DNA from 2 places in the Arthrobacter sp. KN11-1C genome. Region 1 is predicted to be linked to the other one. Evidence: riboswitches for the same ligand, from Rfam matches in the RefSeq annotation. Region 1 holds a riboswitch; the other holds the start of a gene.
The links. Region 1 has a riboswitch for glycine ahead of gcvP (aminomethyl-transferring glycine dehydrogenase). Riboswitches for the same ligand answer to the same signal wherever they lie in the genome.
Positions count from the first base shown of each region.

Region 2: another riboswitch for glycine. It lies ahead of lipA (lipoyl synthase); the one in region 1 lies ahead of gcvP (aminomethyl-transferring glycine dehydrogenase).

Region 1 covers NZ_CP197467.1:3,619,228-3,633,721, forward strand. The annotation lists gene ACSBOX_RS16860 (uracil-DNA glycosylase) at 1-575, shown strand, start outside; gene ACSBOX_RS16865 (siderophore-interacting protein) at 591-1,430, shown strand; gene ACSBOX_RS16870 (threonine/serine ThrE exporter family protein) at 1,439-2,917, opposite strand; gene ACSBOX_RS16875 (lipid II:glycine glycyltransferase FemX) at 3,009-4,082, opposite strand; gene ACSBOX_RS16880 (hypothetical protein) at 4,314-4,478, shown strand; gene ACSBOX_RS16885 (L-serine ammonia-lyase) at 4,459-5,889, opposite strand; gene glyA (serine hydroxymethyltransferase) at 6,135-7,457, opposite strand; gene gcvH (glycine cleavage system protein GcvH) at 7,454-7,837, opposite strand; gene gcvT (glycine cleavage system aminomethyltransferase GcvT) at 8,365-9,498, opposite strand; gene gcvP (aminomethyl-transferring glycine dehydrogenase) at 9,510-12,356, opposite strand; glycine riboswitch at 12,408-12,513, opposite strand; glycine riboswitch at 12,515-12,612, opposite strand; gene ACSBOX_RS16910 (TetR/AcrR family transcriptional regulator) at 12,856-13,404, opposite strand; gene ACSBOX_RS16915 (MFS transporter) at 13,487-14,494, shown strand, end outside.
Region 2 covers NZ_CP197467.1:401,535-416,028, reverse strand. The annotation lists gene ACSBOX_RS02015 (MFS transporter) at 1-1,264, opposite strand, end outside; gene ACSBOX_RS02010 (alkaline phosphatase family protein) at 1,417-2,682, shown strand; gene ACSBOX_RS02005 (alkaline phosphatase family protein) at 2,679-3,830, shown strand; gene ACSBOX_RS02000 (Lrp/AsnC ligand binding domain-containing protein) at 3,827-4,972, opposite strand; gene ACSBOX_RS01995 (M20 metallopeptidase family protein) at 5,116-6,336, shown strand; gene ACSBOX_RS01990 (MFS transporter) at 6,364-7,656, shown strand; gene ACSBOX_RS01985 (MFS transporter) at 7,738-9,024, opposite strand; gene trmB (tRNA (guanosine(46)-N7)-methyltransferase TrmB) at 9,127-10,050, shown strand; glycine riboswitch at 10,137-10,236, shown strand; glycine riboswitch at 10,238-10,341, shown strand; gene lipA (lipoyl synthase) at 10,391-11,416, shown strand; gene ACSBOX_RS01970 (methylenetetrahydrofolate reductase) at 11,433-12,236, shown strand; gene ACSBOX_RS01965 (anti-sigma factor family protein) at 12,267-12,989, opposite strand; gene ACSBOX_RS01960 (sigma-70 family RNA polymerase sigma factor) at 12,986-13,486, opposite strand; gene ACSBOX_RS01955 (COG4315 family predicted lipoprotein) at 13,641-14,213, shown strand; gene ACSBOX_RS01950 (DMP19 family protein) at 14,360-14,494, opposite strand, start outside.

The sequences.
Region 1 (14,494 bases):
CTGCGGCGTCCAACCTCCTTCGCGCCTTCCGGCAGCCGCTTGCCGACGTCAAGGTGCTGATCCTGGGCCAGGACCCCTACCCGACGCCGGGACACGCCGTCGGGCTCTCTTTCGCGGTTTCCGGGCCAACCCGGCCCATCCCCCGCAGCCTCTCGAACATCTACCGGGAAATGGAGGCCGATCTCGGGCTCCCGCCGCGGGTCCACGGTGATCTTTCGGCTTGGACAGGCCAAGGAGTACTCCTCCTGAACAGGGTGCTAAGCGTCGCGGCCGGCGCGGCCGGCTCGCACCGGGGCAAAGGTTGGGAGGCCATCACGACGGCGGCCGTCACCGCCGTCGCCCGCCGCCGCAATGCCGCAGGGCAGCGGAGTCCGCTCGTCGCGATCTTGTGGGGCAAGGACGCCGAATCGGTTGAGCCACTGCTTGAAGGCGCCGCTGTGATCTCTTCCGCGCACCCCAGCCCGCTCTCCGCGTCGCGGGGTTTCTTCGGCTCGCGCCCGTTCAGCCGGACCAACGCCCTGCTCCGTGCGCAAGGCGCAGATCCCGTCATCTGGGAACTTCCACCACTGCCCTAGCTTAGGCTTGCCTACATGACATCTTTGCCCGCGACGTCGTCTGCATCCCGCAATACCCGCCCCCAAGTGAATCTCACTGTGCTGCGCACGGAACAGCTTTCACCCCACATGGTGCGGATCATTGCTGGCGGACCCGGTTTTGCCGGTTACGCGAACAACGACTTCGTGGACCGGTATGTGAAGATCGTGTTCCCGCAGCCCGGCGTCGACTATGAGCTGCCGCTGGACCTTTGGGCCATCCGCGAGACCATGCCGCGCGAACAGTGGCCTTACACCCGCACCTACACCGTCCGTTGGGTGGACCAAGCTGCGCAGGAACTGGCGATCGACTTTGTGGTGCACGGCGACGAGGGCCTTGCAGGCCCCTGGGCCCTGGCGGCCCAGCCCGGAGACACGCTTGTTTTCACGGGTCCCGGCGGCGCCTACAACCCGGCGCCCGACGCCGACTGGTACCTTTTCGCGGGCGACGACGCCGCGCTCCCGGCGATCGCCGCAGCAATCGAGTCCCTGCCGGCCGACGCCAAGGGCATGGCTTTCCTCGAAGTCGATAGCGACGCCGACATCCTTGCCATAGCGGCCCCCGACGGCGTGGAGCTGCGTTGGCTCCTTCGCTCCGGAGTCCCGGCCGGATCCAGCTCGATCCTGCTCGATGCCTTGGGCGAGGCGGAGTGGCTGCCCGGCCGCGTCGACGTGTTTGCGCATGGTGAGCGCGGCTACATGAAGGGCCTGCGGGACATCTTCTTCAAGCAGCGTGGGCTCGAGCGCTCCCAGGTATCGCTTTCCGGGTATTGGGCCCAGGGGCGCGTAGAGGACGATTTCCAGGCAGAGAAGAAACTCCCGATCGGGCAGATCTAGGGCGCAGGTTAGCGCCGGCGCACCCGGCGGCGCTCGTTGCTGGCCAGCCCCTTGGTCAGCGGCCGGGCGAGGTTGTCGCCCAGCACGATTCCTGCGGCCACGCCCAGCACGATCGCGCCTGCGTTCAGCATGCCGCCCGAACCGAGCAAGACGTCTGCTTCCTGCACCGTCAACACATACATGGAACGGAATATCTTCAGACCGGGGAGCAGGATGAGGGCGGCCGGGACGGCCACCACCAACTGCGGGGCCCCCAACCTGAGCGCGACCATGCGGGCGAGCAGGCCGATGATGACAGCGGAAATCGCCGGAGACAGCCGGTCTCCGAAGCCGAGGTTGGAAGCCCCCCACAAGACGAAGTAACCCACCAAGCCCACCGCCGCCGTCGGGAGCAGAAGTTTGAGGAGGGTCTGCTCGGTGATGCCGATGGCAATCACGCCAATGGCGATCAGGATTGCCTGGCCCCACAATGGATACGCCTCGGGGAATGTTTGCGTGACGTCGATCGCGACGCTGCCGATGAGGTCACCCACAACCACCGCGACGGCGATCCCAGCAACGATCGCGCCGAAGGTCAGGATGGTGGACAGGAAACGTCCGGCCGCAGTCACGGGGAATCCGTTGATGGCATCCTGCACGGACGACACAAGCCGGCCCGTGGGCAACAGCAAGAGGATGCCGCCCGCCACCACGATCGACGGCGGGATGTCCGCCCCGGCCCAATGGAGCATGAGCGCGATGAACGTGACAAGGAATGAGCAGGCCGCCGTCACGAAGAAGTCGGGCGTGCGCCACTTGCCCAATTGCCGGGCCACGAGATTGACGAGCATGTTGGAGACGAACGCCAGGGCAGACGCTCCCAGTCCCCCGCCCAGGACCCCGACGAAGACGGCGGAGAAGACGCCGTACGCCATGGTGACCATCCACCGCGGGAAGGGCTTGCTGCTCCTGATGATGTCGTCCAGCCGGCGCACTGCCTCGGCCCTGCCCACCCCGCCGGCCACGATATCCGTGACGAGCTGGTGGACCTGCGCCAAGCCTGCGTAGTTGTTGGTCCAGGAACGGACCACCCGGAGCAGGGTCAGGGGGGTCTGGTCCTTGGGCGCGTAGTTGATCTGGACTGACTGGTTGGTGATGTCCACTTCGATGTTCTTCAACCCGAGTGCCGCCGTGACCGCGATGATGCTGGTCTCGACCTCCAGGGCACCGGCTCCGTACCGAAACATCGATTCGGCCATGTGCAGTGCGAAGTCAATGGTCTTGCGGGCCGAAGCATCGACGCCGCCCACGTGGATGATGGGGTTGGCGTAGGGACTGCCCGCCAGGCGGTCGACGATGCTCATGGGAGCGGTGGGAGGATTCTCGCCCTGCACGAGCCTGCGGAGCATGCGCTTGGCGTTGACATTCTGGCGCACCTGGGATGGCTTCAGCGGCTGCGTCTTGGGCAATCCGTCAGTGTTGGGCCTGTGGTCGGGGCGGTCAGTCACGCGGGTGTTCCTCCAAAGGGCGTGGTTCCTCCAAATACGGTGTCATGCACATGCGGGTAGGGGGCGTTGAGATCCTGGTAGAACTGCTGGCCTAGTAGAACTGTTGGCCCGTGCGGCGGGTGTAGATCTGCCGCGCGATTCGTTCCCCGGCCGCAGTCCATAGCTTGTACTTCAGCGGGCTGATGACTTGGTCGTAGCAGCCGACGAAGTCGGTGACGGTCTTGCTGAAGCTGGTCTTGAACAAGCCAAGCCCGTGGAACGGGTGCGAAGTGTCTTTGAGCCGGTCCGCGGGCGGAGTGCCGCAGAAATCGTACTCAGTGCAACCCAGTTCCTTGACCTGGTTGATGGCTGACCACTGGACCAGGTGCGAATCGCCGTACTGCGCGCGCTTTTGCAGCGATCCGCCGTCCTTGTAGGTGCCCTTGCGGCCATAGTTGATGACGAAGGCTCCGACAGACGGGACACCGTTTTCGAAGACAAACAGGAGCCTGCCCTGACCACGGTCAATGAAGTTGGTCCAGAACTGGCGATAGTACCCGAATTCACGGACCCGCACCTGGGACTTCGCCTCGACGGTATTGGTCATCAGCGCATACATGGAACGGAAGTTCTCTTCCGTGGGTTCCATGGTGTGGACTTCCACGCCTTCGCGGATAGCACGGCGAACGGCGTTGCGGCCGCGGGAATGGAGGTTGCGCAGCAGCTGGTTCTCCTCGGGTGAGATGTCCAGCAGGGCTGTGGAGTCGTTCGGCTGCAGGTTGGGGGTCTTCACTGCTCCGGTGGCTTCAATCGCATCCCGTGCTTCGCTGCTGAGGACGATGTCCGGCTCGATTTTCACGGCGAACACGCCAAGCTTGTCCCGCTTCACGAATTCCCGGTTGGCTTTGATGATCCCCGGAATGTCCTCGACGCCGGCAACATCGGGGCCCTTGATGAGGTACCAGAGCTTGCCGAGCAGCGGGAACGACTTCTCCAGGACGAGGTTGTAGCTGCTGTAGTCCCCGGTCTCGTACACGAGATGCAAGGGCTTCCAGCCGAAGTGTTGCTTCACGTCCGCGAACGCCTCGGATTGGAGGAGGTTACCGCCGTTGGGGTTGGCTGTGACGTGTTTGTCCCAGTGTTCGATTTCCTCGGCGGTGGCAAAGCGTGCGGTAAATTCTCGCAAGGGGGCCGTGTCCAATCAGTTGCGTACATGAGGCAGCAGGCACCGGTGTGCGGCGCAGGCGTTCAGCTCCAAGTCTATCGGCCACCATGGAGAGCTAGGGAATGGCCGGTTTCAACGCCTCCCCGTGGATGGCAGATCCGGGCCTCACAGCCAGGGCAAAGGTTCCCCAAAGTCCACAACTATTCCGGTGGCGGAGAGTGGTCATAACAACACCTGAACCAGGAGGATCCGATGATCGTCTACCGCCCCATTCCGCCACTCACCGCCGGCCGCAGCAACAGCTTGTGGTCGGTAGTCGCCGCCATGGCATCCGCGGCATTGCTCGGCCCGGCCTGGCCGTCCGGTACCCGCCGCTTCGACCATCAGGAAGCGGTCGTCAGCACTCCACGACGTTGACGGCGAGGCCGCCCATGGCGGTTTCCTTGTATTTGGAGGACATGTCCTTGCCGGTTTCGCGCATGGTCACGATGACCTCGTCCAATGAGACGCGGTGGGTGCCGTCGCCCCAGAGCGCCATCTTCGCGGCGTTGATGGCCTTCGCCGCGGCGATCGCGTTGCGTTCGATGCACGGAATCTGCACGAGTCCGCCGATCGGGTCGCAGGTGAGGCCCAAATTGTGTTCCATCGCGATCTCGGCCGCGTTCTCCACTTGTCCCGGGGAGCCGCCCATGACTTCGGCCAAGCCGGCGGCGGCCATCGAGGAAGCAGAACCGACCTCGCCCTGGCAGCCCACTTCGGCGCCGGAGATCGAGGCCTGCTCCTTGTAGAGCACACCGACGGCGCCCGCGGCGAGCAGGAACTTCACCACGACGTCGTCGCGGTCCTGTTGCGTGGCCTTGTCCATGCCGGGGGCGAAGTGCAGGGCGTAGTACAGCACGGCGGGGATGATCCCGGCGGCGCCGTTCGTGGGCGCAGTGACCACGCGCCCACCCGAGGCGTTCTCCTCATTCACGGCCAGGGCGATCAGGTTCACCCATTCCTGCCAGTACTTCGGGTCGTAGTAGTCCGGGTCCTGGTCTTTGGATTCCTTCAGGAGCCGTTCGTGCCAGTCCGGTGCCCGACGGCGGACCTTCAGCCCGCCGGGCAGCACGCCTTCGCGCTTGAGGCTGACTTCGACGCAGCCCTCCATGACGGCCCAGATGTGGAGCAGGCCTTCGCGGATTTCCTCTTCGGTCCGCGAAGCCCGTTCGTTGATGAACATGATGTCCGAAATGCCGAGTCCCTTGGAGGAGCAGCGGCCCATCAGTTCGGCGGCAGTGCGGAAGGGCAGCGGAAGTTCCTTCTTGGACTCCTCCAGTTCCTTCTGGGCTGCGTCCTCTTCGCCTTCGCGGACAATGAAGCCACCGCCCACGGAGAAGAACGTGGCCTCGTGCAGCACCTCGCCGTCAGCGTCCGACACGGAGAACTTCATCCCGTTCGTATGCCGGGGAAGGACCGTGAGGGGGTGCAGGATCATGTCCGCTTCCCCATAAGGCAGGGATACCCCGGATTCGGGATCGACGGCGCCGCCAAGGTTCAGCTGGCCGGTCTCCGCGATCGACGCAAGCCGCTCCTCCACTTCATCGGGGAGGATCTGCTCGGGGTGGTAGCCCTCCAGGCCCAACAGCACCGCGGTCATGGTGCCGTGCCCCCGGCCCGTCGCAGCCAGGGAACCGTACAGGTCAACGCGCAGCGAAGCCACGCGCTCCAGCTTTCCCGAAGACTTGAGCTCCCCGGAAAACACCGCAGCAGCCCGCATTGGCCCCACGGTATGCGAACTCGAAGGACCAATCCCAATAGAGAAAAGATCGAAGACGCCAACAGCCATGTCGGATTCCTTAGTTAGTTGTGGTCGGGTTGGGAGGGTGCCGGACATCCTCTGCATGCTCGGTCGCGAAGACGCCCGCTGAGCGGACGTGACGCTCCCTTAGACGCATGCTGCCGGATGCCCGGCGCCCTCCGGCGGGCCGACAGGCCGCGGTTTTCGAAAGCGTGCGTCAAAGCGACGAAGGAGCAGCACGCGTGAAAACTGGGGTCTGCCGGACCCGACAGGATTGCCGGGTCCGGAGAACCTCAGCTGAGGTTCGCGACGCCCGGGTAGAGCGGGTGCGCGGCGGCTAGGGCGTCGACGCGGTGACGCAGGCCGGAGAGGTCGGCGTCGGCGTCGGCGATCAGTGCCTCGGCGATGATGTCCGCAACTTCACGGAACGCCGCTTCACCGAAACCGCGGGTTGCCAGTGCCGGGGTGCCGATCCGCAGGCCGGAGGTCACCATCGGCGGGCGCGGGTCGAACGGAACGGCGTTCCGGTTGACGGTGATGTCGATCGCGGCGAGGCGGTCCTCGGCTTCCTGGCCGTTGAGTTCGCAGTTGCGCAGGTCCACGAGGACCAGGTGCACGTCCGTGCCGCCGGAAATCACGTTGATGCCCTTGGCAGTGACGTCATCCTGGACGAGGCGCTCGGCCAGGATCCGGGCACCGGCCAGGACGCGTTCCTGGCGTTCCTTGAACTCCGGCGAACCGGCGATCTTGAAGGCCACCGCCTTGCCGGCGATCACGTGCTCCAACGGTCCACCCTGCTGGCCCGGGAAGACCGCGGAGTTGATCTTCTTGGCGATGTCGGCGTCGTTGGAGAGGATGATGCCGCCGCGCGGACCGGCGAGGGTCTTGTGCGTCGTCGACGTCGTCACGTGCGCGTGCGGGACCGGGGACGGGTGCAGACCGGCGGCCACGAGGCCGGCGAAGTGCGCCATGTCCACCATGAGGTACGCGCCCACGAGGTCGGCGATGCGGCGGAACTCGGCGAAGTCCAGCTGGCGTGCGTAGGCGGACCAGCCGGCCACGATCAGCGCCGGCTTGTGCTCGAGCGCCAGTCGCTCCACTTCGGCCATGTCGATCCGGTGGTCCTCTTCGCGGACCTGGTACGGGATGACGTTGTACAGGCGGCCGGAGAAGTTGATCCGCATGCCGTGGGTCAAGTGCCCGCCGTGGGCCAGGTTAAGGCCCATGATGGTGTCGCCCGGCTTGATGAGGGCGTGCATCACCGAAGCATTGGCCTGGGCGCCGGAGTGCGGCTGCACATTCGCGTACTCGGCACCGAACAGGGCCTTCACACGGTCGATCGCGAGTTGCTCGATGACGTCCACGTGCTCGCAGCCACCGTAGTAGCGCTTGCCCGGGTAGCCCTCGGCATACTTGTTGGTCAGCACCGAACCCTGCGCCTGCATGACAGCCACGGCGGTGTGGTTCTCGGATGCGATCATTTCCAGGCCCGAGCGCTGACGGTTCAGCTCGTCGTCGATCTTCGCCGCGATCTCGGGATCCAGTTCGGACAACACGGTGTCCAGGCTCGGCGAAACTACCTGCTCGAACACGGTGGTTCCGTTTGCCGCGCTCACAGCTCGCCACCGTTCTTTGAAGCGTATTCCTCGGCGGAAAGCAGCGGACCGTCGGACTCGGCGGCCACCTTGAAGAGCCAGCCCGCGCCGTACGGATCGTTGTTGATCAGGGCAGGATCGTCGACGACGGCCGGGTTGACTTCCGTGACCTCGCCCGTCACCGGGGAGTACAGGTCCGAGACGGACTTGGTGGACTCAACCTCGCCGCAGGTCTCCCCCGCCGTCACAGCGGAACCGACCTCGGGCAAGTCAACATACACAATGTCGCCGAGGGCATCGGTTGCCACGGCGGAGATGCCGACGGACACAAGGTTGCCGGCTTCGCGGGCAACCCACTCGTGCTCGTCGGAGTACTGGAGTTCAGGTGCAACTTTTGCCATGTTTTTTCCTTTGCGTTGGTCTAAGAAAACAGTTGTGGTCAGGTTACGCGGCGGGGGCCACCATCCTCGGCGTGCTGCTCCTTCGTCGCTTTGACGCACGCTGCCGGATGCCGCTCCCCCACCGCTAGAGGCTTGTTCAGTTTTCGGGGCCAGCGGTTCCGGAAAAGAACGCTGGCCCTTCGGGATTCAGTTATGGGCCCGTGGTTCCCGTGGGCCGAGCTGCGGGAGGTAGCTCATCTTCCAAAAACCTAGGGCCATCGAACGCGACCGGTGCAAGGTTCGCAACAGAAGCACCAAGGGTGAGCCGAGGTCCATACGGTCCGCCCCTTCTGTTCGATGACCACCCATCAGTTCGATAACCAAAGGTGACGAGGACGGCCCCATCGGGACCGGCATCCGGCAGCATGCGTCTAAGGGAGCGACACGTCCGCTCAGCGGGCGTCTTCGCGACCGAGCATGCAGAGGATGTCGGACCCGACGGGCAAAACGCAACCACGGTCACGCACCAATCGGAACCGTACGGGGGCCTACTTAACCCGCTTATAGAACGGCAAGGCGACAACTTCGAAGGGCTCGGCCTTTCCGCGCAAGTCTACGTCCAGAGCCGTGCCCAATTCGGCGTGTTCGACGTCGACATAGGCCAACGCTACGGGGTAGCCGAGGGTGGGGCTGGGCTGGCCGGAGGTGACTTCGCCGACCACGACGCCGTCCTTGAGGACCGGGTAGTGGCTGCGGCCGGCGCGGCGGCCCAGGCCCTTGAGGCCGACCAGCTTGCGGCCGCTGGTGGAACCGGCGCCCTCAGCCTTCAGGGCTTCCAGGGCAGCACGGCCCACGAAGTCGCTTTCCTTGGCGAGCGAGACAACGGGGCCCAGGCCTGCCGAGAAGGGGTTGCCTTCGCGGGAGAGCTCGTTGCCGTAGAGCGGCATGCCGGCTTCGAGACGCAGGGAGTCACGCGACGCCAGGCCGGCCGGGATCAGCTCGCCGTCCTCGGCAACTTCCGCGATTGCTTGCCAGAGGGCGGCAGCGGCGTCGTTGTCCACGAAGATTTCGAAGCCGTCCTCGCCCGTGTAGCCGGTGCGGGCGAGCAGCAGTTCCGTCGTGGTCCCGGCGAAGCTGAAGGGCACGTCAACCGCGGCGTAGTACTTGAGCCCGGTGACGAGGGAGTGCTGTTCGGCCGGGACAAGGCGGAGGAGGATTTCTTCCGCTTTGGGGCCCTGGACGGCGATCAGGGAGGTTGCCGCGGAGGCGTCCTCGACGACGACGTCAAAGTTGGCGGCCCGCTGCGCCAGTGCCTCGGCCACAACCTTGGCGTTGCCGGCGTTCGGAACCACCAGGAAGGTGGAATCGCCGCGACGGTAGGTGATGAGGTCGTCGATGATTCCGCCGTCTTCCTGGCAGATCAGCGAGTACTTGGCCTTGCCGACCGACATGGCGGAGATCTTGCCCACCAAGGCGTAGTCCAGGAAAGCGGCGGCTTCCGGGCCGGTGACCCAGACTTCGCCCATGTGGGAAAGATCGAACAGGCCTGCGGACTGACGGACGGCGTGGTGTTCGGCCAGTTCGGAGGAGTACTTCAGGGGCATCTGCCAGCCACCGAAGTCGGTGAAGGAAGCGCCGAGCTTCTTGTGCTCTTCGTAGAGCGCAGTGTAGTTCTCAGTCATTGCGTCAGTCCTTAGTTCTCGAAGGCTTCGATCGGAGGGCAGGAGCAGACCAGGTTGCGGTCGCCTGCGGCGCCGTCGATGCGGCCTACGGGCGGGAAGTACTTGTCCTGCTTGAGGTGGTGGACCGGGAAGACGGCCTGTTCGCGGGAGTACTCACGGTTCCAGTCGGAGGAGACGACGGCGGCCGCGGTGTGCGGTGAGTGACGCAGCGGGCTGTTCTCCACCGTGAAGTCGCCGTGGGCAACCTGGTCGATTTCCTTGCGGATGGTGATCATGGCTTCGATGAAGCGGTCGATCTCCCCGAGGTCCTCGGATTCGGTGGGCTCCACCATCAGGGTGCCCGCTACCGGGAACGCCAGGGTGGGTGCGTGGAAACCGTAGTCGATGAGGCGCTTAGCCACGTCCTCGGCGGTGACGCCGGTCTTGGCCGTCAGTTCGCGCAGGTCCAGGATGCACTCGTGGGCCACGAGTCCGCCTTCGCCGGTGTAGAGAACGGGGAAGTACTCGTTGAGGCGGGAGGCGATGTAGTTCGCGGCAAGCAGAGCGGACTTCGTGGCCTCGGTGAGGCCTTCGCCGCCCATGAGCTTCACGTAGGCCCAGGAAATCGGCAGGACTCCGGCCGAACCGAAGCGCGAAGCCGAGATGGGCACGTCGCTGCCTTCGGTCCAGGCCGCGGCATTGCCGGGCATGAACGGGGCCAGGTGCGCCTTGGCCGCGACCGGGCCGACGCCCGGTCCACCGCCGCCGTGCGGGATGCAGAAGGTCTTGTGCAGGTTCAGGTGCGAGACGTCGCCGCCGAACTTGCCCGGCTGGGCCAGGCCGACCAGGGCGTTCAGGTTGGCGCCGTCGATGTACACCTGGCCGCCGGCTGCGTGCACGGAGTCGCAGACCTCGCGCACGTCGGCGTCGTACACGCCGTGCGTGGACGGGTAGGTGATCATGATGGCCGAGAGGACGTCCTTGTTGGCGTCGATCTTGGCCTGCAGGTCCGCGTGGTCGATGGTGCCATCGGCGGCCGTGGCCACGACGACAACCTTCATGCCGGCCAGCACTGCCGAGGCGGCGTTGGTGCCGTGGGCGGACGCCGGGATGAGGCAGACGTTGCGCTGCAGGTCACCGCGGGAGTGGTGGTAGCCGCGGATGGCCAGCAGGCCCGCGAGCTCGCCCTGGGAACCGGCGTTGGGCTGGATGGAGACCTGGTCATAACCGGTGATCTCGGTCAGCTGGGATTCCAGGTCCGTGATGAGTTCACGCCAGCCCTCGGTCTGGGAATCCGGTGCGAACGGGTGGATCGAAGCGAATTCCGGCCAGGAGATGGCTTCCATCTCGGCGGTGGCGTTCAGCTTCATGGTGCACGAACCCAGCGGGATCATGGTGCGGTCCAGCGCCAGGTCGCGGTCCGACAGCTTGCGGATGTAGCGCAACAGCTGGGTCTCGGAACGGTGGGTGTTGAACACGGGGTGCTGCAGGTAGTCCGAAGAACGCTCGACGGCGACCTCCAGGGCGAAGCCCTCACCGTCACCCGACACCGTGGCACCGAAGGCGGCGACGACGTCGGCGACGACGGCCGCCGTCGTGGTCTCGTCAACAGAAATGCCCACAGTGTCGGCGTCGATGCCGCGCAGGTTGATGCCCTTGGCCTCGGCAGCAGCAACGATCCCGGCAGCCTTGCCCGGGACGCGGACGGTGATGGTGTCGAAGAAGCTGCCGTGCAGGACCTCAAGGCCCGCGGCCTTCAGGGATGCTGCCAGGGTGCGGGCGTGGTTGTGGGCGGTCTCGGCGATCGCCTTCAGGCCCTCGGGGCCGTGGTAGACGGCGTACATCGAGGAGACGATGGCCAGCAGTGCCTGCGCGGTGCAGATGTTGGACGTGGCCTTCTCGCGGCGGATGTGCTGTTCGCGGGTCTGGAGCGCGAGACGGTAGGCGGGAGTGCCGGCGTCGTCCTTGGAAACGCCCACCAAGCGGCCCGGCATCGAGCGCTCGAGGCCCTTCTGGACGGCCATGTACGCGGCGTGCGGGCCGCCGAAGAACAGCGGCACGCCGAAGCGCTGGGTGGAGCCGACGGCGATGTCGGCACCCTGCTCGCCCGGAGGCGTGATCAGGGTGAGGGCGAGGAGGTCGGCGGCGACGGTGACGAGGGCACCGCGTTCCTTGGCGGCGGCGATCACGGCGGAGTGGTCGAACACCCGGCCGGAAACGCCCGGCTGCTGCAGCACGATGCCGTTGATGTCGCCGTCGGGCAGGCCCTGGGACAGGTCGGCGATCTCCACCTCGAAGCCCAGCGCCTCGGCGCGGCCCTTCACGATCGCGATCGTCTGCGGGAGGCAGTCGGCGTCGAGCACGGTCTTGCCGTCGTGGGCCGTCTTGTTCTTGTTGGCGCGGCGCATCATGAGGACGGCTTCGGCGACTGCCGTGGCTTCGTCCAGCAGGGAGGCGTTGGCGATGGGCAGGCCCACGAGGTCCTGGACCATGGTCTGGAAGTTCAGCAGCGCCTCGAGGCGGCCCTGGGAAATTTCGGGCTGGTACGGGGTGTAGGCCGTGTACCAGGCCGGGGATTCGAGGATGTTGCGGCGGATCACCGGCGGAGTGACGGTGTCGTAGTAGCCCTGGCCGATCATCTGCACGGCCGTCTTGTTCTTGGAAGCCAGCTTGCGGAGTTCAGCAAGGACTTCCACCTCGCTGAGGGCGTTCTGGAGCGTCAGTGCGACGTCCTGGCGGATGTCATTGGGAACCGCGGTGTCTACGAGCGAATCGACACTGTCGTAGCCAACAGACTTGAGCATGATGTCAATGTCGGCCTGGCGGCGGGCGCCGATATGCCGGTCAACGAACGTGGTGGAGGTTGAACTAACCGTCACGAAGGAACTCCATTTATAAGGCGGCGTGGGTACGCCACAGCTAATCGGATTCCTCCCCGCTCTGTATTGGACCTGAGAGTTTCCGCGAAACGTGCGTATGGCACTGTCCGCTTGCACCGTCGGTGAGCGCGCGTCAGCGTGCTGCTTTCCAGAGTTGCCTTGCCGCGGCGGTGCGTGGGCCTGAGAGATTCCTGGGGAGGATTTGCTCCTACGGCGCCTGCATCACATGCCTGCAGGACTCTCCCGCCGCAGATCAAAGGCGTATTCAATTGTGTGAATCGACAGTGGTTGCCGGTGACGGCTGCCACAACTACCAATTGTCCTATGGACTGCCCGCGTCCGCAAATAGGGTCAGCGAGCCGCCCGGCTTTCCCAACTAGCTCGCACTAGATGTCGTTTTGGAGCGTCTAAACGACAACAACTGCGGGGCCCACGCCGCCAGGGTTCCCTGGCCGAGCTTGCGAGGCGAGGGTGGCGGTGGGGATAGTTGGGTCGGGACTCAGCTGCGGAGGCGTTCGACGGCGGCCAGCAGCGCACCGACGTCGGCGCCCCTCGCGCTGGCCTTGACTTCCGTATCACCGGCGCCGCCTTCGAGCATTGCGTTGAAGTAGAGTCCATCGCCCATGTACCGGACGGCCTTGGCCATTTCCGGCCCGACTTCCTCGGCGAGCACATCGAGCCATTGTTGCTGGATTCCCGCGAAGCGCCTGCGGGTTTCTTCGTGGGCTACTTCCGCGAGACGCGTGGCTGCCACAAACACGCGGTCCAAGGGCGTGTCGGCCCACAGCGAGGACTTGATGAAGAACGCGGCAGCACCTTCCGGGGCCGCCTTCATTGCCTCGATGTCCAGCGCGGCCAGCCCGTCCATGCGCTCGAGCAAGGAGCTGATCATGGCTTCCTTGTTGGGGAAATGGTAGAGCAAGCCGCCCTTCGAGACGCCGGCGCGCTTGGCGACGGCGTCCAGGGTGGCAGCCCGCTCCCCCACCTCGATCAGCAGGGCTTCAAAGGCATCCAGGACAGCGTCCCGGGCAATAGGTTTTCGCGGCATGGTGTCCATCATCCCTTAGTTCGACGCGGCCGTTCGATGAGTCAAATTGAAACTATACCGTCCAGACGGTACAGTTATGTTCATGTTCAACCCGTCCACAACCCAGCACCCCCGTACCCCTTCGATCCAAACCGCCCCGTGGCGCGATTGGGCTGCCTTGGCACTCCTGATGTTCCCGGTGCTGCTGGTGGCTGTGGACAATACGGCGCTGACGTTTGCCCTGCCGGAAATCGCCCGGTCGCTGGAAGTCGGGGGCGTGCAGCTGCTGTGGGTCGTGGACGCCTATCCACTGGTGCTCGCGGCACTGTTGGTGTCCATGGGAAACCTGGGTGACCGGATCGGTCGCCGCCGCTTGCTGTTGATCGGCAGCACGGGCTTCGCGGCCGTTTCCGCGGCCACTGCCTTCGCCCCATCGGCTGAATGGCTCATTGCCGGACGCGCCAGCATGGGCATCTTCGGAGCCATGCTCATGCCGTCCACGCTGTCGTTGATCCGCAACATCTTCCCGGAACCGAACCGCCGCCGGCTCGCGGTTGCCGTGTGGGCCGCGGGGTTCTCCGGCGGCGCCGCGCTCGGGCCGATCTTTGGCGGCTGGCTCGTGGAGCACTTCTGGTGGGGAGCCGTGTTCCTGGTCGCCGTGCCGCTGCTGCTGCCCCTGCTCGCCTTCGGTCCGTCGCTGATCCCCGAGTCCAAGGACCGCAACCCGGGCAAGCCGGACGTTCCCAGCGTGGTGCTGTCCATCCTGGCCATGGCCCCCGTGGTTTACGGCATCAAGGAGGCCGCCGTGCACGGGTTCGGTCCGGCTCCCGCGGCCTTCATGGCGTTCGGCCTGGCCATGGGAATTGTCTTCGTCCGGAGGCAGGGCTCGCTGGCATCGCCCATGTTGGACGTTCAGCTTTTCCGGAACAAAGTCTTCAGCACGGCGATCACGGCCAACGTCCTGTCCCTGTTCTCCATGACGGGATTCATCTACTTCTTTGCCCAGCACTTGCAGCTGGTGGAGGGCCAGTCCCCCATGCAGGCCGGGATCGCGATGGTTCCCGCCCTGCTTGCCACGATTGTGGCAGGCCTGGTGGTGGTCCCGTTGGTC
Region 2 (14,494 bases), 1.3 Mb from region 1:
AGCCTTGATCCTCCGGCTTGGAGAGCGCCAGGGTCATGACACTCAACCGCGGGTACATCAGGCCCATCCCCGCGCCTGCGAACAGCCAGCCCGCAATCGCCACTGCCGCGGACCATGAAAACACTGTGGTCACGAGGACGATGACCACCGAACCGAGCACCAACGCAGACCCGATCTTGACCGCCAGGGCATTGCCAAGCCGGGAACCCATGCGCCCTTGGACGGCCGACGCCGCAGCCCAGGCGATCGCCGATCCGGTCAGCGCGAGTCCGGCAAATGCCGGGGAGAACAAGTATCGCTCGGTCAGGAGGTACGGCACGTAAACCTCGGTGCCGAAGAAGGCAGCGGAGGCAACTCCGCGCATGAGGATGACGCTCGGCAGTCCGCGGTGCGCGCCGAGGGTGCCGCGCGGGACCAGCGGCCGTACTGCCAGCATCGCGGTGACGAGCGCGACGGTGGCAATCACCCAACCGACGCCTGGCACCTGCCCGGAGAGGTTCAGGCCGAGAACGGCAACGGCTGCGAGTGCGGCCCACCCCATGCGGCCGAACGCCCAGGGAACGACGGCGCGTCCGGGCTTTGCCTCACCCGAAGCCGCCTTTGGGGAGCCCGCCTCCCGCGAGCCCGCCTCCCGCGAGCCCGCCTCCCGCGAGCCCGCTTCCCGCGGGTCAGGCGCAGAACGCACGCCCCTCATGGCGGGGAGGATCATTGCCAAAGCCGGAATCACGAGGCCCACGACGCCGAGAAATACCCAGTGCCAGCTGCTCAACTCGGCAACCACGCCGGCGGCGAAGGGACCGATCATCGAGGGAATGACCCAGGCCGCCGAGAACGCGGCGAAGACCTGGGCATGCAACCTGGCGGGGTAGACCCGGGCGATCACCACATACAGCGCCACGGTCATCGCGCCTCCCCCGAGGCCTTGGACGAGCCGGCCTGCCACGAGCATGGGCATGGAAAGCGCGGTGCCGGCGATCAGCAGCCCGGCCGCGAACAGCGCCACGGATGCGTACAACGGGGCTGCAGGACCACGCCGGTCCGCCCAGTTCCCTGCGGCCACCATGCCGATCACGCCCGTGGCGAGCGGACCCGCGAATGCCAACGCATAGAGTCCGGCGCCGTCCAGATCGCGGCTCACGAGCGGCATGATGGTGGTGACAGCCATGGATTCGAAAGCCGCTAGGAAGACCAACGCGCAGGCACCCGCCGTCGCCAGGAGATAAGGGCGTTGCAGTATGCCGGCTGTTGCGTCGTGGCTTGTCATCATCCCAGCCTAGAAGGCCAAACGGGTTTGGGGGACCCATCAAAATCCATTCAAGTGATTTATGTTCACCTGAAATTAACTCTAGGCAAACACTGTACTAAATAGCCGACTATCGGTTGTTCCCGTAATCATTTCGTGATGCACTGCTTGGCGTGAACTTCACAAGACGCAATTTCCTGTCAGTTGCCGGATCTGCCACGGCTGCGACGCTTGTCAGCGGCGCCTCCGCGGGGACCGCGCCTGCTGCGATCGCACTCCCCCAACCCGGTTCCTCGGGCATAGACCACATCATTGTGGTGATGATGGAGAACCGCTCGTTCGACCATTTCCTTGGCTGGATGCCTGGCGCAGATGGAAAACAAACCGGACTGAGCTACGTTGACCGCTACGGGATCCCGCATACAACGCACCACCTGACCGATTTCCAGGGCTGCGGGCATCCAGACCCCGACCATTCCTACGAGGGCGGCCGGATCCAGTTCAACAACGGCAAGAACGATGGCTGGTTGCGGGCAGGCGAGAACGACGAATTCGCCGTCGGATACTACGATTCGAGCGATCTCGATTTCTGGCGCCAAGCGGGTCCCGACTGGACCGTCTGCGACCGCTATTTCGCAGCCACCCTGGCCGAAACCTATCCGAACCGCTTCTACCAGCACTCTGCGGCCACGGACAGGCTCCACAACTCGACCGTCACCAGCACCATGCCCACGATCTGGGACCGCTTGGCGTCCGCCGGCGTGCAAGGAAAGTACTACTACGGCGACATTCCGTTCACCGCCCTCTGGGGAACCAAGTACCTCGGCATCTCCAGGCCCTACGCTGAGTTCCTCAGCGACTGCAGTTCCGGCAAGCTCCCTTCGGTGTCCTTCGTGGATCCCCGCTTCACGGACGAGTCCAGCGGAACCTCCGGCGACGACCACCCGCACGCCGACATCCGCTCCGGCGAGCTATTCCTGGCGGAGGTCTACAACGCCGTGACCAAGAGCCCCAACTGGGCGAACACGATGCTGGTGGTCAACTACGACGAATGGGGCGGTTTCTACGACCACGTGCCACCGCAAACCGCACCGGACAGCAATCCGGATACCGCCCAGCGCGGCTTCCGCGTCCCGTCCATGGTCATTTCGCCACGCGCCCGCAGGCAATACGTGGCACATGACACCTACGACCACACCTCAGTCCTGAAGGCCATCGAGTGGCGCTGGGGGCTTCAACCCCTGACGCCGCGGGACAGCGCCGCCCGCAATATCGCCGAGGTGCTCGATTTCCAGTCGGCACCCAATCTGACCGCCCCGACGTACCTCGTGCCGCCGTATACCGCCGGACCGGCCTGCTCCCCGGTCGGGCCGCCGGCGGAGGAAGAGTGGACCGGCTTGAAACAGAAAGCACTCGCGGACGGATGGACCTTGCCATGACCTTCAAAAACTTCGCCATCTCCAAAATGCGGCTCGGATTCGCTGCGCTGCTGGTTGTCCTGCTGGGCGCCTCCTGCATCACCTTCGGATTGCAGCAGACGGAAGCACAAGCAAGCGAACCCCAAGTCGCGCAGGGCTCCGGGTATCTCCCGGGAGCGAAGCACGTGTTCGTGATCAACCTCGAAAACAAGGGGTACGACACCACGTGGGGACCGGGTTCGGCGGCGCCGTACCTTTCCACCACACTGCGGAACCAGGGCGTCCTGCTGAACCAGTACTTCGGCACGGCACACAACTCGCAGCCGAACTACGTCGCGCAGATTTCCGGCCAAGGCCCCAACCCGCAGATGCAGGCCGATTGCCAGACCTACTCCCCGTTCGCGAAGACCGGGACGGCGGCGCCCGGCCAGGCCGTTGGAGATGGCTGCGTCTTCCCTGCCGACGTGCCCACCGTGGCCGGCCAATTGACGGCAGCCGGGAAGACCTGGAAAGGCTACATGGAGGACATGGGCACGCCGTGCCGCCACCCGGCCCTCGGCGCAGCCGATGACACCCAGAAGGCAAAGGTCGGGGACCAGTACGCCGCCCGACACAATCCTTTCGTCTACTTCGCGGGGATCACGGGATCACCGGACTGTGCCAAGAACGATGTGGACCTCGGAGCCCTGAAGACCGACCTTGCATCGGTCGCGACCACGCCGAACCTGTCCATGATCACGCCGAACCTTTGCCACGACGGACACGATTCTCCTTGCGTCGACGGACAGCCCGGTGGCCTGACCAGCGCGGATGCATGGCTGAAGCAGTATGTTCCGATGATCACCTCGTCCCCCGCGTTCCGCCAGGACGGTGTCCTGGTGATCACCTTCGACGAATCCGACAGCCCGCAATCGGACGCTTCCGCATGCTGCGCAGAGGGCCCCGGACCCAATTCCCCGCTTCCCGGGATTGTCGGACAAGGCGGCGGCCGGGTCGGCGCTTTGGTCATCTCCCCCTTCACCAAGGGGGGCACCTGGTCCACCACTCCCTACAACCACTACAGCCTGCTGGCCAGCATTGAAGACACCTTCGGCCTCCCCTACCTCGGCTATGCAGGCACCCCCGGACTGAACCGCTTCGGACTCGACGTCTACAACGCCGGCGTCTAGGCCAAGCTGACAGCGGTGGCCGGCACGACGGCTGCGGTCGGCACGACAGCGCCGGTCGTCGGCACGACGGCGGCGGTCGGCACGACAGCGCCGGTCGTCGGCACGACGGCGGCGGTCGTCGGCACGACGGCGGCGGTCGGCACGACAGCGCCGGTCGCCGTCGAGTCCGGGTTCAGCATCCAACCAACCCGCTTGGCGGTGCTGAGCATCACGACGCTTTCGACGAGTTCGATCCCGGGAATGCGCTGCTGGATGGCAAGTTCCATCTCCATGACCTCGGCCAGCGAGCGCAGCCACATGATGATCACAAAGTTGGTGCTGCCGGTGGTCGAGGCCGTGAACCTGACGTTCCTGACGGCCCGTAGCTCTGCGGCAGCGGCCTCGTGCTGGCCTGCTGGGACATTCGCGAACCACTGGCACGTCATGGGATAGCCGGAGAATTGCTGGGCGATCTCACAGCGGAAGGACAGCATCCGGCTCGCGAGCACCCGGCCGAGCTGCCGCTGCACCGTGGCCGGGTGTCGTCCCAAGGCGCGGGCGATCTCCGCGGCGGAAGCCCTTCCGTCCCGGGCGAGGAAGGGAAAGAGTGCCATGTGGCTCTCCGGCAGCGGGGTGACCTGTGCGTAGGGGGCGGATGGATTGAGCGCTTCCGGCCCGGCGAGGGCGCGCAGCGCCTGCTGCTCCGCCCGGCTTAAGACGTTAAGCCGCCATGCATAGCCGCTCGTGTGGATCCGGGTGCAGAGCGAGGTCCGGTACTTGGTGAGCCCACGGATTTCCTTGAGTTGGGGCAATAGCCGGCTGCTGAACTCGCCCAGGTCCTGCGTGATGACGGTGAGCATGAGGTCCCGGTTGCTGGCTGCCTCCTCAACCGTGATGATCTCCGGAATCGCTGCGAGCGCAGCCGTAACCTCGGGCCTAAGATGCATTTCGCAGTCCACGTCCAGCAGGGCGAGGCAGGCATGCTTGGGGTCGCCCATGAGGTGCGCCGTGGTCCAGGCGGCTCCGGACTCGCGCAAGCGGTCCCATCGGGCGGCCAAGGTGGTGGCATGGACGTCGAGGACCTCGGCGGCGTCGGACCAACTGATCCGCGGCGAGATCTGGAGGGCATTGATCAGCCGCAGGTCCTCTTCACTGAGTTCCATCAGCGATCCTTCCGTAGACGGTGCGCGATTCCTGTTAATTCTGGCATGAATCTGAATTTTTACAGGGCTTTGGAAAATTGTGAGGCCAGTCACTCCACAATGGCTATGGAAACCTACCAATCGTTCAGGAAACAGGAGAACAGATGTCGATCGCCGCAGACGCCCAAGAGATGCAGGGAGAAATCGCCCGGTTCCGCCACGAGCTCCACCAGGAACCGGAAGTCGGCCTGGACCTCCCTCGCACCCAGGAAAAGGTGCTCAAGGCGCTCGACGGACTCCCTTACGAAATCACCCTTGGCGAGAGCACGACGTCGGTCACCGCGGTCTTGCGCGGCGGCGCTCCACACGCTTCAGCGGACAAGCCGACCGTGTTGCTCCGCGCCGACATGGACGGCCTTCCCGTCCAGGAGCGCACCGGCGTCGAGTTCTCCTCGAAGATCGACGGTGCCATGCACGCCTGCGGCCACGACCTCCACACCTCCATGCTCGCCGGAGCCGCAACCCTGCTGGCCGAGCGACGCGACCAGCTGGCCGGCGACGTCGTCCTGATGTTCCAGCCCGGCGAAGAAGGCTTCGACGGCGCGGGCCACATGATCCGCGAAGGCGTCCTGGACGCCGCGGGCCGCCGCGTGGACGCCGCCTACGGCATGCATGTCTTCTCCTCCCTGGAACCGTACGGCCAGTTCTGCACCAAGCCGGGAGTGATGATGAGCGCCTCGGACGGACTCTTCGTCACGGTCCTCGGTGCCGGCGGTCACGGCTCGGCGCCGCACGCGGCCAAGGACCCCGTCACGGCGGCCGCGGAAATGGTGACCGCACTGCAGGTCATGATCACTCGGCAGTTCAACATGTTCGATCCCGTAGTCCTGACCGTGGGCGTCCTGCAGGCTGGCACCAAGCGCAACATCATCCCCGAATCCGCGCGTTTCGAAGCCACCATCCGCACGTTCTCGGAAGCCTCCCGTGAGCGGATGATGACTGCGATTCCGCAGCTGCTCAAGGGCATTGCCTCGGCGCACGGCCTGGAAGTGGACGTCGACTACCGCGGCGAATACCCCATGACCGTCACTGACGAGGACGAGACGCACACCGCCGAGAACGTCATCGCGGACATGTTCGGCGATTCCCGGCTCTCCCGCTGGGCCACGCCGCTCAGCGGATCGGAGGATTTCTCCCGGGTCCTGGCCGAAGTTCCAGGAACTTTCGTGGGCCTCAGCGCCGTGCCGCGGGGCGTCGACCACACCACCTCGGCGTTCAACCACTCCCCCTATGCCACGTTCGACGACGGCGTCCTGTCCGATGGTGCGGCGCTCTACGCAGAGCTCGCGGTCTCCCGCATCGCCACCCTCGCCGCCGGCAACTAACCACCACCCCAGCCCTTGGAGCAAGACATGACCGCAACCGTAGGCACTTCAGCCACAGTCCAGGTTCACAAGTCCCACCTGCGAACCCTCATCGGCACCGGCATCGGCAACGCCGTCGAATGGTACGACTGGGCCATCTACGCCACGTTCTCGCCCTTCATCGCGAGCGCGCTCTTCAGCAGTGCCGACCCCACGTCCGCGGTCCTCTCCACCCTGGCGATCTTCGCCGTCGGATTCGTGGCCCGGCCGTTCGGCGGGTTCGTCTTCGGCTGGATCGGCGACAGGATCGGCCGCAAGACCTCCATGACGTTCGCCGTCGGCCTCGCGGCTGTCGGCAGCCTGCTGATCGGCATCGCCCCGACATTCCAGGCTGTCGGGGCATTTGCATCCGTGATGCTCCTGGTGGCCCGCCTCATCCAGGGCCTCGCCCATGGTGGCGAGCTGCCGTCGTCGCAAACGTACTTGTCCGAAATGGCCCCCAAGGAAAGGCGGGGCTTCTGGGCAACGCTCATCTACACCTCCGGCACCGCCGGCATCCTCGCCGGAACTCTGCTGGGCGCCATCTTGACCGGTGTCCTGAGCAAGGCCGACATGAACGCCTGGGGCTGGCGTGTGCCGTTCCTGGTGGGCGGCGCCCTGGGCATCTACGCCTTGGTCATGCGGGCCAAGATGAAGGAGACCGAGGCGTTCGAGGCCGAGGTGCCGAAAGAAAAGCGCGAGCCCATGTGGCCGCAGATCGTCAAGTACCGCAAGCAGGCCTTGCAGGTGATCGGGCTGACCGTCGGCCTCACTGTTGTCTACTACATCTGGGGTGTCGTGGCTCCGAGCTATGCTGCCAGCTCACTCAAGATGGATCGCGGCGCAGCCTTGTGGGCCGGGGTCATCGGCAACATCGCGTTCATCGCGTCGCTGCCGTTCTGGGGCAAGCTGTCCGACCGCATCGGCCGCAAGCCCGTGCTGATCGTGAGTTCCGCCGGTGCGGCGTTGCTGCACTTCCCGATGACTTGGCTCCTCAAGGACTCCCCGTGGCAGCTGGCTGTTTCGATGTCCGTCATGTTGTTCTTCATTGCCGGCAGCGCCTCGATCGTCCCGGCTGTATACGCCGAACTGTTCCCGACCAAGATCCGCACCGTGGGCGTCGGTGTCCCGTATTCCATTTGCGTTGCGGTCTTCGGCGGCACGGCCCCGTACCTGCAGACGTGGCTCGGCAGCATCGGCCAGGCCAACATGTTCAACGTCTACGCCGTGATCTTGCTGGCCATCGGAATCGCGTTCGCCTTCATGATCCCGGAAACCAAGGGCAAGGACCTGACGCACTAGCCCCCCGCGCTTGAACCCAACTAGCTCGCAGTTGTTGTCGTTTAGAGGCCTCATAACGACATTAGCTGCGAGCTAGTTGGGTTAGCCGACGTAGCGGTTCCGGCCCGCGCGGAAGCCAAAGAAGGCCGCGAGGGAACCCACCACGAGGAACAGGATGCCGGCAGCCGCGAAGCCGCCGGTCGCTTGGTGCAACTGGCCGACCATCAGGGTTCCCGTGGAGCCCAAGCCATAGCCGACGCCCTGCATCATGCCGGAAAGGTGCGCCGCGGTGTGCGAATCGCGGGTCCGCAGCATGATCATGGTCAACGCCACGGCCGTGAGGCTCCCCTGGCCCAGGCCCAACAGTCCGGTCCACACCCAAATCAAGTTCGTGGGTCCGAAGATGCTCAAGGCGAAGCCACCACCGGTCATGAGCGCCACCACGGTGTTGATGAAGCGCTGATCCTTGAGGCGAGCCGCAAGCCCCGGAGCAACGAACGAACCAAGCATCTGCAGCACAATCGATACGGACACAATCAAGCCGGCCGTCCCGCCGTCGATCCCGCGGTCACGCAGAATCGGCGCCAACCAGGCGAACACACTGAAGGACATCATCGCCTGCAACACCATGAAGATGGTGACCTGCCAGGCAACGGCGGAACGCCAGACGTTCGCACCGCCATTGCCGGCGTTGTGGCGGACGGGATGCTGGCGGATCGCGAGCGGCAGGAAGAGCAAAAGTACGACGGCGGCGGGCAGCGCCCAGAACCACAGCGCCGAGGTCCAGTTCCCGGCCGCCGTGAAGACGGGATACGTGAAACCGGCGCCAAGCGCGGCAGACGCGCAAATCGCCGTCGTGTAGAGACCGCCCATGAGTCCCAGGCGGTGCGGGAAGTCGCGCTTGACCACGCCGGGAAGCAGCACGTTGCAGAGCGCGATCGCGGCGCCGCACGCCGCGGTTCCGGCAAGGAGGGCCGGCAAATGCCCCGCGCCGGCGAGGTCCACGGAACGGATCAGCAGTCCCGCCGTCAGCACGGCCATCGCGCCGAGCAACACCCTCTCGGCACCGAAGCGGCGGGCCAGGACCGGCGCGAGCGGCGCGAAGACTCCCAGCAAGGTCACCGGCACCGTGGTGAGGACAACCACCGCCCAGCCCGGCAGTCCGGCGTCGGCGGTGACTTCCGGAAGGACAGCCGAAAAGCTCGAGAAGACCGTCCGCAGGTTCAGGCCGATGAGGACCAGGCAGATCCCGAGGAAGACCAGTCCGCCGCGCGTCCGGACCTGGGTGGGCCCGGCGGCGGGAAGCTCGTCGATCTCGGCGTCGACGAGGATCTCGGGGGCGCCGGAGTGCGGCGTGGTGTTCTTGGGGGCGCTTGAAGCGGAGGTCACCAACCCATTCTGGCAGTCACGCTCATACCGGGGCGGCTCATGACGGGAGCGTATGCAGGTTCCGCCGCGGGCGTTTGGCTCCGCAACGGTATTCTGGAGGGGATGAGTGAAACCCCAGATTCCCCTGAAACACCGCAGTCTTCGCGCCCCGTGACCCCTGGCAGCCAGGCCTCCTTCGGCACCTATGGCGGCCGTCCAGTCAGTTTCGTGCGCCGGGGGACGCGGCTTCAGGGCCGACGCCAGGCCGCGTGGGAGGAGCACTCGGACCGCTGGGCCATCCAGGTTCCGCGGCACATTGCCAACACTTCCGTGCATCCGGACTACGTGTTCGACGCCGAAGCGGAGTTTGGCCGCAAGGCGCCGCTGATCGTCGAAATCGGTTCGGGACTTGGCGACGCCGTATGCCACGCCGCGGAGGAGAACCCGGACAAGGACTTCCTCGCGGTGGAGGTCTATACCCCGGGCCTGGCCAACACGATGATCAAGATCAACAGCCGCGGGCTCAGCAACGTCCGCGTGGTGGAGGCGAACGCCCCCGAGGTCCTCGCCTCCATGCTCCCTGCCGGTTCGGTGAGCGAGCTCTGGGTCTTCTTCCCCGACCCGTGGCACAAGTCCCGGCACCACAAACGCCGCCTCATCCAGCCCGCGTTCGCCGAACTCGCTGCGCGGTCCCTCAAGAAGGGCGGCCTGTGGCGGATCGCCACCGACTGGTCCAACTACGCCGTCCACGTCCGCGAGGTCCTGGCCGGCTCCACCGAGTTTGAGAACCTGCACGACCGCGAACGGGCCGGCGCGGACAGCCCCCTCACCCAAGTATGGGAGTCCGGAGTCGAATACATGGTGGGCGGGGCACCCGTCAAGGAAGGCCGGGCACCGGTCAGCACCGAGCACACCGGCCCCAACGAGGGAGTGGACCACGTGGGCGGATGGGCTCCACGCTTCGATGGCCGCATCCGCACCAGCTTCGAGAACAAGGCCCACGAGGCGGGGCGCATGATCTTCGACCTTAGTTATCGCAGGATCTAGCTTCACGATTGGATACAGGTTCTTTGCGTGCCGTACAGGCACCGGATACCATGTGAGACGTGTCACCGGAAGGCGGCACGTGCTTATGATCTGCGGCGGGAGAGTCCTGCCGGTACATTTTCAGCAGGCGCCGTAGGAGCAAATCCTCCCCAGGAATCTCTCAGGCCCATGTACCGCCGCGGCAAGGCAACTCTGGAAAGCAGCCCGGGCAACCGGGCTCACCGACGGTGCAAGCGTCCAGCCACGAGGCACAGACGCGGAAACTCTCAGGTCCAATACAGAGCGGGGAGGAACCGACTCATCGTGGCGCGTGCGCGCCACCTGAATTATGGAGTTCCTCATGACCCTGGCACCTGAAGGCCGTAAGCTGCTGCGCGTTGAACAGCGCAACAAAGCCGTCCCGGTCGAACGCAAGCCCGAGTGGATCAAGGCCAAGGTCCAGATGGGCCCGGAATTCGTGGGCCTGAAGAACCTCGTGAAAAAAGAAGGCCTGCACACCGTCTGCGAGGAAGCCGGCTGCCCGAACATCTTCGAGTGCTGGGAAGACAAGGAAGCGACCTTCCTGATCGGCGGCTCCGAATGCACCCGCCGCTGCGACTTCTGCCAGATCGACACCGGCAAACCCTCCCCGGTGGACATGTTCGAACCCACCAAGGTCGCCCGCTCCGTCCAGGCCATGAACCTGCGCTACGCCACCGTCACCGGCGTCGCCCGCGATGACCTGGCAGACGAAGGCGTCTGGCTCTACGCCGAAACCGTCCGCAAGATCCACGAACTGAACCCCGGCACCGGCGTCGAACTGCTCATCCCGGACTTCTCCGGCAAACCCGAACACATCGCCGCGATCTGCGACTCAGCCCCTGAAGTCTTCGCGCACAACGTCGAAACCGTGCCCCGGATCTTCAAGCGCATCCGCCCCGCGTTCCGCTACGACCGCTCCCTGGACGTCATCACCCAGGGCCGGGCCCACGGCATGGTCACCAAATCCAACCTGATCCTGGGCATGGGCGAAACCCGCGAGGAGATCTCCGAAGCCCTGCGTGATCTGCACGCCGCGGGCTGTGACCTGATCACCATCACCCAGTACCTGCGCCCCTCCGAACGGCACCTGCCCGTGGACCGCTGGGTCAAACCCCAGGAATTCGTCGACCTCGCCACCGAAGCCGAGGAAATCGGCTTCCTCGGCGTCATGTCCGGCCCCCTGGTCCGCTCCTCCTACCGCGCCGGACGGCTCTGGGCCACCGCGATGCGCAAAAAAGGCCGCGAAATCCCCGCCCACCTCGCCCACATCGCCGAAGGCATCCAGGACTCCGGCACCACCCGCCAGGAAGCCCGCACCCTCCTCGCACACCACGCGACGGCCTGATCCGGAAGGAGCCAGCATGTTTCCCACCCGGATTGAAATCATTCCCTCAGACGGAATCGTTGAGAGAGTCCAGGCAGCAGTACCGCTTTCCACGACGCTCACCGTGACCTGCCTGCCCCATCACGGCATCGCACGGACCATGGAGGCTTCCGTCAAGCTCAGCCTCCTTGGCTACACCGTGATTCCGCACCTCTCGGCACGTGGGCTGGAGAGCCGGGGGCAGCTTTCCGGCATCCTCCGCGATTGCGACGCTGCAGGGATCAGTGAGGTCTTCGCCATCGGTGGCGACGGACCTCTTGGCGCGGGCCCCTACCGATCGAGCCTTCCCCTCTTGGCGGATATCTCCGAGTACTCCGGCGGCAGCATCACTGCGGGCATCGCCGGTTATCCCGAGGGGCATCCTTCCGTGAGCGGGCTCGACTTGCTGGACGCCTTGTTGGCGAAACAACACTTGGCCACGCACGTTGTCACGCAGATGTGCTTCTCCGCGTCGAAGGTCCTCGACTATGCGGCGCTCCTGCGACGGGAAGGCGTCGAGCTTCCCGTATGGGCCGGCGTGGCCGGAGCGGTTCCTCGGACAAAACTGCTGGCCCTGGCAACCCAGATCGGCGTCGGGACGTCGCTGAAGTTCCTCAGCAACAAGGGAACTCTTGCCCGCAAACTCCTGGGCCCGGACAAATACTCACCGGAGAGCCTGGTGTCCGGGCTCATGGCGCAGCCGGATGGTGTCTCGGGAATCCATCTCTACAGTTTCAACCGGCTGGACATGCCCATCTGGGAGAGAAGCGATTTGGCCGATCCTGAGGCGGCAACCACTTAGCCCGGTGAACCCCACAGGTCCCGGAAACCCCTAGCTCCCCGGGACCGAAATCACCGCGACCGTCTTCTGGGAGTCGTCACGCAGTTCCACCCCCGAAATCCCGGCGAGCTGGACCGGCGTCGCGCCCGTGACCTTGATGTGCCCGCTGGATGTCGCAGTCCAGCCGCAGGCCATTTCCTCCGTGCCGTCGCGGCCCTTGACCCACAGGTACATGGTGCCTTGCGGCGGCATGCTGCGGCCTTCCAGCTGCAGCTCGGTCCCCCACGCCTTCCGGACGAGCCCCACCGTGAGTTGCAGGCCGTTGTCCGTCTGCACCGAATAGCTGGCGTCCGGCTTGGGCGGCTGGTTCAACACCGGCCCCGCCAGGATGCCCACTCCAAGGCAGGCGGCGGCAACGGCACCCACCAGGGCCGTCCACCGGCGTCGGGACTTCCGCCGCCGCGCTGCCATCTTCAGGAGAATCGGCTGCGGGAGCGTTTCTGAAAGACCCCCCATAAGTGAGCGGGGGTCGGCAGTGGCCGCGGCGGCGGGCTCGACGGCGGAAGGCTCGACGGCGGGGCGCCCGGCGGCGAGCGCGACGGCGTCGGGCACGGGGACGGCGTCGAGGAGGGCCGGGAGGCTTTCCAGCTCGCCCAACTCGAGCCGGCAATCGGCGCAGCTTGCCAAATGCTCCTCGAAAACCCGGGCCTCTGCAGGCTCGAGTCCGCCGAGCAAGTAGGCGCCCAGCAATTGGTGAAGTCCGGTTTCGTTCACCGCTGCACCCCCATTTCGTCGAGAATCGTGCGAAGCGCCCTGACGGCGTAGAAGGCCCGGGATTTCACCGTGCCGCTGGGGATGTTGAGCCTCAGCGCGGCCTCGGTCACCGTGAAACGTTCGTAATGTAGTGCTACCAGGACCTCCCGGTGTTCGGTGCTGAGCCGCAGGAGCGCCTCTTCCATGAGGACCCGGTTGAGGAGCTCGTCCACCCGTTCGGTGGCCTCCTCGGGATCCGCCATGTCGCGTTCGGCAGCCTCTGCCGGGCGCCGCTGGGCCTTGCGGTAGTTGTCGATGATGACATTGCGGGCAGTCCGGAACAAATAGCTGCGCAAGCTGCCGGTGATCTGCGGTGCGTGCTGCCACACGCGGAGGATGGTCTCCTGCACCACGTCCTCAGCCAAGTGCGCGTCCGGCGTGCAGCTCAGCACGAAACGGCGCAGCGCCGTGCCGTGGTCGCGGTAGATCGCGGCCACCACGTCCTCGTCGAGCGGCATCGGCGCCTCCTTGGTGCTCGGCTTCCCCTTCTCCTGCGATACGACGTGCCCGCTACGAAAAAGGTTCAAGCCCTCTGAACCATTCTTCACCCGGCGGCGTCGTACGGGTTAGCTTCCGGCACGTCCTCGGCCGGTCGAAGCGAAGGAGCAAACCATGAAGAAGCAACTCGGCACCGGGCTCGGGATCCTTGCTCTGGCCATCGCCCTCACTGGCTGCGGAGGAAGCCCCGGCGCGTCGTCCACGTCCTCGAGCGCCTCAAGCCCCGCGGCGTCGAGTTCGGCGGCGTCGAGTTCGGCGAGCTCCGGTGGCTCGTCGTCGAGCACTTCTGCTGGCGCGGCGGAACTGAAGACGGCGTCGTCGAGCTTCGGCGAACGAGTGGTTGCGGCGAACGGCAAGAGCGTCTACATCTTCGCGAAGGACGCCAAGGATTCCGGCAAGAGTGCCTGCACCGGCGGCTGCGCTACCCTCTGGCCTCCCGTGACCACGACGTCGGCCATGCCGGCAGTTGACGGGGTGAGCGGAACCATCGGCACCATCCCCACAGCAGACGGCAAGATGCAAATCACCGTCAACGGGATGCCCATCTACTTCTACTCCAAGGACGAAGACTCCGGCGACACCTACGGCCAAGGCGTGGGCGGTGTCTGGTCGCTCGTCAGCCCGTCCGGCTCCATGGTGACCCCGAGCAGCAGCACCACCCCGAGCAGCAGCAGCATGGGCTACTGAAACGCTCGCTCACTTTTGCACCCCAAAAGACAAACGCTCGCTCAGATCTGTCCGGACCGGCCGGCAGATCTGAGCGAGCGTTTGGCCTGAAGGCCTTAAAGGTGAGCGAGCGTTTGGCCTGAAGGCCCCAAAGGTGAGCGGGCGTTTTAGGCGTCTTCGAACTCGTCAGCGTCCTCGAACTCCACCGCGGCGATGATTTCCTTCGTCTCGGGGTGGATCATGAAAGCTTCGTCGTCCTCTTCGATCATGATGTAGTTGCCGTGGTCCGTAGCGAAGTGCCA